Regions from separate parts of the Paenibacillus sp. V4I5 genome, predicted to be linked through region 3. Evidence: riboswitches for the same ligand, from Rfam matches in the RefSeq annotation. Region 3 holds a riboswitch; each other region holds the start of a gene.

Region 1 (3,790 bases), 3.0 Mb from region 3:
CTATTTTGGAAACCGGTCTGACCGCCTCTTGATTGCTGAGCTAGATACATGTTATTGGCTATTTCAAATAGGATGAACAGAAACCGATACATAATAAGCATAATTTCCAGAACCAGCTTGGGAACACGAACTTTTTGTAAGACTTGCAGCAATTCAGAAAAAGGAGTGCTGAACATAATAAAGGACACGCAACTTAAGCTCGCTATAATACGAATGAATAATTTTCCAATTAGCAAAAGACCTGTTGAAGTAACGGACAATTTCCAGTCCATGAATATAAAGGCCGCCACCTCATGAATATCAGGCATGGCTTCTGGCAGAGGACGGATCTCTACGACTAATGCGGGTACACTCCCCACAAAAAAAAGGCATGCAGCACCGATGACAGTTACATAATATTTGATCGGAACGCGAGCGTAGCCAACCGTCCATAGAGTCATCCATAACGCTATAAGCACCTGGACGGGTGGATGCGTTAGATAAGAAAACAGCAGCATGATAACTGCAAAACCGCACTTCCACATCGGTGACAGGGGGCGTAAGGCATTTTTATAAGATAGCGAATCGATTCGTTTTATCATTGGTTTTTGGATTTAGACGCTTTCCCTTTGAAAAAGCCAAAGGCAAACCCGATGAAGCCAGCGCCAATGGCCGCTTGTAAGGCGAATAGCATACTTTCTGTCTCAGCTGGGAGCTCAAATAAAGAAGAGAACCATGGCGTATAGGAAGGTTGAATACTCTGAATTAATTGTTCAGCGGCATCATCAGCTCCTCCAAATTCGCCTTGTACGAAAATAAGGGGCAAAACTGCCAGTAATACAACAGCAATCAGCATAAGGGTATTTAAAGTACGAGTTTTCATTGCTCAGAAGCTCCTTTCATTTTAGTGTTGTAGGATAGATAGTTCTTTAGGGCTGTAAGATTGTAACCAATTCCATATTAATACGGTTAAAATGCCTTCACTAATGGCAAGAGGGATTTGCGTAATGGCAAAAATACCGCCGAATTTCAAGAAGGATGCCATAAATCCACCTTGTTCAGCCGGGAATGCAAGAGCTAATTGGACAGAAGTAACAATGTATGTGGATAAGTCGGCAAGAGCAGCTGCCAAAAATATCGACCATTTTTGTTTGCAGGTTGTTTTCATCATGAACTTATATATGAAGTAACCAACTACTGGACCGGAGAGGGCCATTGAGAATGCATTTGCCCCGAGAGTCGTAAGTCCTCCATGAGCAAGTAAAACCGCTTGAAATAACAATACAATCGATCCTAGGACGCTCATAGGGAGCGGTCCAAACATTACAGCTCCTAAACCTGTACCTGTTGGATGAGAACTGCTTCCGGTCACAGAAGGAATCTTTAGTGCTGAAAGTACGAAAGTGAACGCAGCAGCAAGACCGAGCATAATTTTGAGCTCTGGATGTTCTTTCGTAATTTTGATAAGTGCTCGGACACCAAGAAAGAAGAACGGAAGGAAGGCTGCCCACCAAAATATAGCCCAACCTACGGGGAGAAATCCTTCCATAATGTGCATGCCGTAGACGGTTTGCGGTTCATTAATGAATAGATAAAGGGCTAACCCTATAACCACTAGTAAGAAGCTAACGACCTTTGTCTTTCGTGATTTTGTTTGCATGTTTTTTTAATTCCTCCTAATTGAAGTTCGAATAACAAACAAAAAAGACCAATCCTGATGGATTGGTCGTGGGTACGTACGAATAAACGACAAATATAAGCTACATGTCGAGAGACTTGACGTACACCGCTCCTTTCCGCGAAGGTTTCTGGGTGCATAAATGAAGGTAGGTCTCCTGGCTCTCGGATCATCGTATTCTTTCTGCCTTCCCTGAATATGCATCAAGTGACATGATAGAAAGAAACTCCCCGAATACAGTGGCGGGACCGCTCGGGATTTGCACCCGATTCCCTGTTACCCCTTGCTTGCTACGCAAGGGCACCTCATTTATTCGAAAAAATATGTAATTGAAAAGAGTATAGCACAATATGAAAGATTCGTAGCATAGTGAATTTTATTTTTCTTATAAACAAAAAAAACCGCGATTTCTCGCGATCCTTTGCCGTACATAAACGTCCCAGGAGGGATTCGAACCCCCGACCGCACGCTTAGAAGGCGTGTGCTCTATCCAGCTGAGCTACTGAGACATAGACCTCTTCTTACCTTGCGGATGTGATCCGTTTAGCGAAGCAAGAGTTATATTATCATATAGTTTCAAGTGAAGTCAACCCTATTTTAAATGTTTATTTTGCAATCACTTGGACAATCAAGTAAACTGTCACCAGCGAGACCAAGATTTCTGAGGTGATCATCATAACGGACCCATCCATCAATAACTTAATTCTTTTTCCGAAAACAGAGCAATATTACGAAGAGGAGCTGACTCGGTTTCTAAAAACAGAGCAGTATAGTGATGCACTCCAATTGCTAACCTTTCTACTGCAATTTCCGACAGTAGACCATCACAAAACCGAACAATGGGAAGCCCTGAGGAATTGGCTGTATACCATGTATCCGGAATCCATGTTCCCAATGACGTCTCCATTGGAAGATGATCCAGAGGAAGAAACGGATCTATTACGGCAGTACATACAAGAAAAGACAGCCGATGATGGCGCTTTTGCGCTTAAGCTTCTGAATATGCTAAGAGACGGTACATTAGAGCAGCAAGTCAATGCCCTTGAACAATTGGCGTTTATTGATCAATCTGACGTAAGCCAACGTGTAAAGGAGTGGCTAGGTGAGAAGCCGCGGCACCCTCACATTCAGTTTAAAGCTTTACAGGCTCTTAAACAGATGGGTGAGCGTGGATTTATCGAGTTCCCTAAGAATGGGGAAAAGATCCTTGTCGAGATCGAAGAGACACCGATGTGCCCGGAGGATTTTCCATCACGCATTCGTGATATGATTCGCAGGGTCGGGGACATTAGTGAAATAAGCCAACCTGATTTTGTTTATTTTGCCAAGCAGACTTGGCAGGAATTTCTAGCCTATGCCTATGGGACATCGATCTATACGGATTTACAGAATGCGGAAGAAGGCGCTGTTGATGTATGGGCATCTGCCTTGCATGCTATTCTACAAGAGAAATTATTTGGCAGTGTGAATCGGGAAGAATTACTAGACAATTACGGGATTGTTGATTCCATGAAGCTGCAGTGGAAGCGAGCTAACCTTGTGCTTCAAGCGTTTGTGAAGCAGTTTAATCCGGATCCATCATAAGGCAAGAAAGGTTGCCTTGAAATGAAAATCTTATATGGTATAATAGAATGGTTGTAATGAGAGTAACGTGAAAATATGTCATCGTACATTTTTGGAGGGGAAAGCATAAAATGAAAGCAAGTTGGGAAAAAATAGAGAAGAACGTAGGCGTTCTTGAAGTGGAAGTTGGCGCAGACCGCGTAGCAGATGCTTTGGATAAAGCATTTAAAAAGGTATCAGCAAAAGTGAATGTTCCAGGATTCCGTAAAGGGAAAGTGCCTCGTTCAATATTTGAAGCTAAATTTGGTGTAGAAAGCTTGTATCAAGATGCTTTAGATATCATTTTGCCAGAAGTTTATGTGGAAGCGATTGAAGAGGTTAAAATCGAGCCTGTCGATCGTCCTGAAGTAGACGTTGAGCAATTCGGCAAAGGACAAGTACTGAAGTTCAAAGCTAAAGTAACTGTTAAGCCTGAAGTAACACTTGGCGAATACAAAGGTATCGAAGTTGAAGCAGTAAGCGCAGAAGTTACCGATGAAGAATTGAATGAAGAGCTTACTCGTTTGCAAC
Region 2 (3,790 bases), 3.0 Mb from region 3:
AGAACTCAAACAATTACGTCAAGATGTTGGACTTGTGTTTCAAGACCCTGAACAGCAGCTCATTTTGAATACTCCTTATGAGGATGTCACCTACGGACTGCGGAATGCTGCCATTCCTGAACTTGAGATTACTCGCCGAGCAGAAGCTATATTACAAACGATGGGACTCGAACACTTAGCGCACACACCCATTCACCACTTGAGCCTCGGTCAAAAGAAACGAGTAGCCCTAGCCGGTGTGCTGGTGCTTGAACCAAAGCTTCTACTTCTTGATGAACCAACGGCCTATCTAGATCGTATATCGGAGCAACAGTTAGTCGAGGAGATCAACCGTATACATAGCCGCGGAATCACGTTAGTCATGGCTACCCATGATATGAACCTAGCCTATTCATGGGCTGATTGGATTCTGGTGATGGATCAAGGACAGTGCGTCATGGAAGGCACACCAGATGAAATATTCAAAGATAGCAAGGCTATTAAAGACCTTGGTCTTGATAGGCCAATGCTGCTAGATTTGTGGGAAGCATTGCCTGAAGCTAACCGTCAGGGCGTATCCGCACCCAAGAATGTGCGTGATTTTACAACATTATTACAAAAAGTCCATTTATAATTATCATCAACGAATATATATAAAGTTAAAAGTGGCTGTCCCAACATTGATAAAATAGTTAGAGGGACAGCTTCTTCATGTATACATGCGTGCATCCATCTATCAATGGTAGGCCCTCTCGTTCCGTTCATTCAATGCTTAGCTCTTTTCATCCACTTTAGTGGCCTGCCGTTCCATTATGAACAAGTATGACGAATAAGCGCGGAAAACGCGCTTATTCTGGAGGCACGAATAGGTAAGGAGTAAGCTTTATTTACCTCTTACCTATAACATATAAATTCTGACCAAAAAGGACCTCCCCCTATTACGGAAGTCCTTATGGTTACGTGCTTTAAGGAAGATATCCCTCTTTTTAAACTTTCATTCATTGATTATTTGCTTTGTATGCGACTAATGCCCTTATTTCCTTTTCCGGTTGGCACAAAGCTTTCCTCAAAGCTATAAATCATATGTTCTTCGAGTGGTTTCCCCTCTAGTAAATGCTCTCTAACAAGCCTTCTCCCAGTCTCTGGTGTCATTTCCTTGTACCAAATCCCTTGCGGATACACCGTGACAACACCTGCATCCTGACAGCGGCCATTACATCTAGTCCGAGTTGTATGTATAAGATGCTCGGCTCCGTGCTTCGAAATTTCATCTCGGATGGCTAGCGTTGTTTCATCTCCTGAATGTTTCAGGCAAGATCCCCCGTTACAGATAAGTACATGATGTTGGACTGTTGATAGATCCCACGTACTCATAAGAACACCTCCCTATCTCCCGTAGGTATATAACTGTGCTGCTGAAATAGGCAGGTCTCCTGGCTTCAGGATCTTCATCATACGTCAGCCTTCCCAATCGGTCGATCAGTGGCATAGAGACGTTGACTCCTCTGTTACAGTGGCGGGACCGCGTCGGCTTCTAACCGATCTTCCCTTTTAAGCTTACCCTACGCTTTGAAAGCGGAATGTAAGCACCTATTTCGAATATGAAATTGTACCCGAGTTTATTGAAATCTTTTAAACTCAATCATCATCTTACCTCATAGTCTACTTACAGACAAGGAAAAAGCCCCCACCAAATGGTAGGGACTACATCGGAAGCTGTATTCACGAATTCAAATCATTAACTTAAACGGAAGGCCGATTCGGCTGGTGATGTCCGGGCTCTGTTGAATCCAGGTTGGACTGTATACGAGAAGATTGCTTCGAATGATCGATTGTGCTTTGTGTCCTTTGTTCCATACTTTTCTTTTTGCTCATGATGGGGTTAATCCTCCTGTAAGTTGAAATAATGATCACTTGATTAGTATGGAGAGATACCGCCTCTAATATGCTGTTTATAATACCCATAAAGAACGAAGGAAAAGAAAAGCAAAAGCCTGCAAGGAAATCTCCCTGCAGGCTCTTGGTGGTGCCATTAGACATTAGTGCTTGTTGTTCGGCATATTACTTTCCGGACGTCCGTCCCCTTGTGTCTTGAGATTCTTCTTGGCTTTTCTCTGCTTTTCGTGCAGCTTGCTAATGAAATGACTATCCATGAGCATTCGCCTCCTGAAGAAAGAATGGCACTACCTCTTTAGAATGTCACACGAGGTCTAAATTTAAACGCATGGCAAGATTAAGAATCGCGCCTCTTGCTTCTGCATCTGTTTTGACTTTTTCGTACAATTCCTCAAAATTAGTGCGGTTTTGAATAAATTCCGGTTCGGTTTTGATAGCTGTTTGTGTCCAGTTGATCAAGACATTCTCGGCTTGGGTAAGTTCATTGTAAGCACGATGCAAGCCGACACGCTCAATAATTTCTTCCATCTCTGCTTGCCCAACTTCTTTCCCTTCCTCTTTTAATTCCGCAATCCGTTTATCCGCTTGGTTACTAATTTGCAGGAAATGCTCTCTTGAGGCTAGATAATCAATTTGTGCTTTAGAGTGTTTCTTTTTCATTGTCATCACCTTTGTCATTTAGTAAGTAAGAATTGGGTTTATTGTATCAGGCCTGTCCATAAAACACAAAATCCGTCCGGTTGACTGCGCCCATCCACTTTTGGACAGACATTATATACCTTGAGTTTGCATACCTTTTATCATCATGCTCTCTTTATAAGGAAAGGAAGGAACGTCTATGTGCGGAATAACGGGTTGGATAGATTGGCGGAAAGACTTGACCGGGTACCCGTCCATTCTAGAAAATATGACGGAAACGCTCCATTTGCGTGGACCTGATGCTTCTGGTACTTGGATTTCACAGCATTGTGCCCTCGGCCATCGGCGTCTTAGTGTAATGGATCCGGAAAACGGCGCTCAGCCCATGGTACGGAAACAAGGAGACTACACGTATACGATCGTATATAATGGCGAACTCTATAACGCACCTGAACTCAAAAAGGAGCTCGAACTTCGTGGACATCATTTCCGCACGACCTGTGATACAGAGGTGCTGCTTGTTGCCTTTATTGAGTGGGGAAGAGCTTGTGTAGATCGACTTAATGGCATTTTCGCTTTCGCGGCCTGGAATGATCAAGAACAATCCCTTTATTTGGTCAGAGATCGGCTTGGCGTAAAGCCGCTTTTTTATTCTCATCAAAATAGTGTGCTTCTATTCGGTTCTGAGCCGAAGGCCATACTCGCACACCCCGACTTCGAAGCAGAGGTTGGTGCGGAAGGCTTGGCCGAAATCTTCGCAGTAGGTCCTGCTCGCACACCTGGTCATGGGATTTATCGCAACATGTCAGAGCTCAAACCAGGACAATGCGCTGTATTTGACCGCAACGGCTTATCCATTCGTACGTATTGGAAGCTCGAAAGCCACCAGCACTCCGACGATATCGCTGCTACGGCATTGCAAGTTCAACAACTACTTAGAGACACATCCCAGCGTCAACTTGTGTCTGATGTACCCATCTGTACTCTTCTATCGGGTGGTCTTGACTCTAGTGCGCTTACTGCACTTGCCTCTGCTCATTACAAGAATAGCGGGCAAGGCGCTCTGCATACCTTTTCCGTTGATTACAAAGATAATGACAAGCATTTTAAAGCAAACATATTCCAGCCAAATTCCGACGCACCTTGGATTAAACGGATGACGGAGCATCTAGGAACCGAGCATCATTATATTGAATTCGACACACCCGAGCTTGTGGAATCACTGAAAACAGCGGTATTTGCCCGCGATACACCAGGGATGGCTGATGTCGATGGG
Region 3 (3,790 bases):
TAGGTGGAGAAGGCTTCTTACGTTGTTCATACGCCTATAGTGTTTCTCAACTAAATGAAGCATTAGAGAGAATTGGAAATTTTATGAGAAAACTGTAATGAATAACGTAAATAAATATGTTCATTATTGATGAAAACTGGTATTCTTATAGTAAGGAGGGATGAGCATGGCTTTTATGGAATATCAACTATCAACCTATCAAAAACATTTTCAAATTCGTGAACAGGATTTCGGACAAAGTTGGTTGACCAAGCGTGCAAAGAAGCAAAACTCCCTTACCTTATTAGAAGAAGAGATTCATTCTCTACGACGCAGGTTAGAAAAGATGGTTTTTGATGGCGAAGAAATGACATCGGATTCCGTCGTTGAATTGAGCACAATCCTAGACCAAAAAATAAATGAATATATGCATAATGGGAAAAAAAGTCGGTGAAAACCGACTTTTCTCGCGACTATCGATGGATGCAGATAACAAACGGAGGTACGCTTACAACATGAAAGTGAAATGGCTGTTAGTTATGATGATGGGGCTTATGGTGATTCTAACGGGTTGCGGCGGGCCGAAGCCGGATGTATCTATATTTATAATGGGCTCTAATGGTTTTCCAAGTGAAGCGGGGGACAAGCTGGAGAGTTCCTTGAAGTCCAAGGTGGGCGAAGTTCCTACAGTCAAAATTAATACGTCGCCTATATTCTCGATGGAAAAAATGATTGTAGAGCTGGCTGCAGGAGGCAATGGCATCTTCATTCTTGCGGAAGATCAATTCAAATCACTTAGTAATCAAGCGGGTTTCGTTTCTTTGGATGATACGATCAATCCGGAAGATTATCCGGATGGTGTTATTCAAATAGCTGAAGAAGGCAAGCCTGCAGAAAAGCATCTTTATGGTATTCCTCTTGCAGGAAACAAATGGATGAAAGAACAAGGTTTTGAAGGAAAAGGCTTGGTGGCTTTTATTCCTCAAAATGCTCCAAAGTTGAACGAGTCGAAACAAGTGCTCAAAGTAATTGCACAAAAGTAACAAGAAGTCTATAATCGACAAATAGATTGATAGTAAAATATGCAGCCATAGGTGTTGGTTAAGCTCATTAAGAAGAGATTGCCACTTAAAAGGGAAGCCGGTTAAAGTCCGGCACGGTCCCGCCACTGTAATCCAGGCATGAGTTGCCGGGAGAGTCAGGATACCTGCCCATGGTGCCGTTTACGACATCCTTCGAGGAAAAGGATCGCGTTAAATCAGGAAGCAACCTTAGGGTTGCTGAGCACCGCGATTTATCGTCCCCTTTGTTCCTTCGAGAACAAAGGGGCTTTTTTGTTAGGGTCAATCGAAATAAATAGTTCAGAAAGAGGTTTTGTCAGATGAAAAGGAATTCAGTAAAAAAAGCACTTATTCTTACGTTAGCTCTAGTAACAGCAATCAGTCTCGCAGCTTGCGGCAAAAAGGAAACGGAAATGTCTGATCCATCTAAGCTTGGCGGGGAGGGAACGAAAGCTCCTGCTGCAACTTCGGCACCAGCAGCAGCCAAAAAGACGGTCTATCCATTGAAGATAAAGGATGCTACGGGTAAGGAGTTTACTTTTGATAAGGCGCCTGAACGTATTGCATCCGTGTCTCCGGCAGAGACTGAAGCCCTTTTTGCAATTGGGCTTGAGGCTAATATTGTTGGTGTATCTGATTTCGATGATTATCCAGAAGCGGCCAAAACGAAACCGAAGCTTGGCAGTATAACGAAGCCTAACCAAGAAGCAGTTATTGCAGCCAATGCGAATGTCTTGTTCACAGGAGTTTCAATGAAACCCGATACGGTAGAAAAGTTGCGCGCTTTAAATATTAACGTGTTTAAAGTGGAGCCGAAAACCTTGGATGATGCCATTGCGAACATTCAAACCTACGGATTGATTACAGATCATCAGGAGCAAGCGGAAAAAGTGGTTGCTAAGATGAAATCGGATCGTCAAAAGGTTGTTAATGCAGTGAAAGACGTCAAGCAAGAGAACAAGAAAAAGGTATACATTGAATTTGCCCCGGGATGGACAGTGGGCAGTGGCGAATACATGGATGAATTGATCAAGCTTTCTGGCGGGATTAACGTCGCAGGAGACGGAAAAGGCTGGTATCAAATCAGCGAAGAGAAAATCATTCAACAAAACCCAGGTGTAATTTTGTTCGCCAATGGGGTCGTCGATAGTAAAAGCAAGAAACCACTTGATGAAATTATCCGTACGCGAAGCGGTTGGGATGCCATTGATGCCGTGAAGAACAAACAGGTGATTGGCCTCGACCAGAACATGTTGAGCCGTCCAGGTCCAAGACTGACCGATGGATTGCTTGAAATGGCGAAAGGCATTTATCCCGAACTGGTGAAATAAAATGAAAAGAAAATTAATGCTATGGGGAGGAGTAGGGGTTATACTCCTTCTTCTTTCTATTATGGCGAGCTTGTCGCTGGGAACCGCTAATCTCCCGGTTTTGCAAATTGCCAGTATTCTCGCCAAGCACATTCCTTGGCTGGGAGATCACATCGATGCAACCTGGCCGCAGTCGTCGGAACAAATCATTAATAAAGTGCGATTTCCCCGTGTATTACTGGGGATTCTTGTAGGGGCCTCACTTTCCATTGCAGGGGCAGCTTTTCAAGGTGTGCTGCGTAATCCACTTGCTGATCCTTATGCACTCGGTGTATCCTCGGGTGCTTCTGTTGGAGCCGCATTTTTAATCTATTTTGGACTGCAAGTAGCGTGGTTTGGGCAGTGGTCGATTCCTATTGTTGCCTTTGTGACGGGACTTATTTCTTTATTTCTGGTTCTTAAGCTTGCCCAGATCGAAGGGAAGCTGAAGATGGAGACGCTTATTTTATCAGGCGTGGTCATGCAGGCCTTTCTAGGGGCAATCGTATCATTCATGGTGTCTATTTCCAATCAAGTCATTAATGAAATTATTTTCTGGCTAATGGGCAGCTTGGCCATGCGAGGTTGGTCGTATACCTATATCATCTCACCCTATTTAATTATCGGTTTTGTCGTGCTGCTTAGCTATGCAAGGTCGTTAAATTTACTGGCTCTTGGTGAGCGGCAGGCGTCACATCTTGGTGTGAATGTGGAGCGGACGAAGCTGATTGTGCTTATAGTAGCAACTTTCATAACGGCTGCAGCGGTATCTGTTGCTGGTGTTATTGGCTTTGTAGGACTCATCGTACCGCATTTGGTGCGACTATTGGTAGGTCCGGATTATCGGTTGATTATTCCTTTATCCGCCATTGGCGGGGGGATTTATGTCCTCTGGGCAGATACACTTGCCCGTACCCTGCTGAGTCCAACTGAAATTCCACTTGGGGTCATCACGGCATTTCTGGGCGCACCATTTTTTGCTTATTTGCTCCACAAGGATAAGAAAACGTTAAGAGGTTGATCAAGATGATTAAAGTGGAGCACCTTTCCCAAAGCTTTAAGGAACAGCAAGTGCTTGAGAACATCAGCTTTGAGATCAAGCAGGGTGAATTTTTTGGTATTATTGGGCCAAACGGCAGCGGTAAGTCAACGTTACTTCGTCTAATATCAGGGATTGATCCTGTTAAAAACGGAAGTGTTGACCTGGGTGGCCGGTTAGTATCCTCCTATTCACGAAAAGAGCTGGCTAGATGGCTTGCTGTCCTCCAGCAGGATGCACTGCCTCCAGTAGGCTTCACGGTCCGTGAAGTGGTGGAAATGGGCCGATATCCTTTTCAGAATTGGCTTGGTGAGGAGTCTGCTGATGCAGAAGGTTTAATTGATAGGATTGTCCGGAAGCTG

Evidence for each region. A riboswitch is a leader RNA that binds a small molecule or an ion and turns the genes downstream of it on or off. The one in region 3 is predicted to bind cobalamin.
Region 1: another riboswitch for cobalamin. It lies ahead of QFZ78_RS30970 (energy-coupling factor ABC transporter permease); the one in region 3 lies ahead of QFZ78_RS16810 (ABC transporter substrate-binding protein).
Region 2: another riboswitch for cobalamin. It lies ahead of QFZ78_RS30950 ((2Fe-2S) ferredoxin domain-containing protein); the one in region 3 lies ahead of QFZ78_RS16810 (ABC transporter substrate-binding protein).

What each region holds. Positions count from the first base shown of each region.
Region 1 is NZ_JAUSZB010000002.1:6,310,654-6,314,443, forward strand. It holds gene cbiQ (cobalt ECF transporter T component CbiQ) at 1-581, opposite strand, end outside; gene QFZ78_RS30965 (energy-coupling factor ABC transporter substrate-binding protein) at 578-862, opposite strand; gene QFZ78_RS30970 (energy-coupling factor ABC transporter permease) at 884-1,639, opposite strand; cobalamin riboswitch at 1,787-1,980, opposite strand; tRNA gene QFZ78_RS30975 (tRNA-Arg) at 2,093-2,166, opposite strand; gene QFZ78_RS30980 (hypothetical protein) at 2,324-3,241, shown strand; gene tig (trigger factor) at 3,352-3,790, shown strand, end outside.
Region 2 is NZ_JAUSZB010000002.1:6,306,416-6,310,205, reverse strand. It holds gene QFZ78_RS30955 (energy-coupling factor ABC transporter ATP-binding protein) at 1-613, shown strand, start outside; gene QFZ78_RS30950 ((2Fe-2S) ferredoxin domain-containing protein) at 985-1,353, opposite strand; cobalamin riboswitch at 1,386-1,588, opposite strand; gene QFZ78_RS30945 (hypothetical protein) at 1,723-1,854, opposite strand; gene QFZ78_RS30940 (DUF4023 family protein) at 2,019-2,132, opposite strand; gene QFZ78_RS30935 (hypothetical protein) at 2,179-2,535, opposite strand; gene asnB (asparagine synthase (glutamine-hydrolyzing)) at 2,714-3,790, shown strand, end outside.
Region 3 is NZ_JAUSZB010000002.1:3,274,523-3,278,312, reverse strand. It holds gene QFZ78_RS16825 (aminotransferase class I/II-fold pyridoxal phosphate-dependent enzyme) at 1-98, shown strand, start outside; gene QFZ78_RS16820 (aspartyl-phosphate phosphatase Spo0E family protein) at 167-433, shown strand; gene QFZ78_RS16815 (type 2 periplasmic-binding domain-containing protein) at 495-1,022, shown strand; cobalamin riboswitch at 1,055-1,208, shown strand; gene QFZ78_RS16810 (ABC transporter substrate-binding protein) at 1,361-2,371, shown strand; gene QFZ78_RS16805 (FecCD family ABC transporter permease) at 2,373-3,410, shown strand; gene QFZ78_RS16800 (ABC transporter ATP-binding protein) at 3,416-3,790, shown strand, end outside.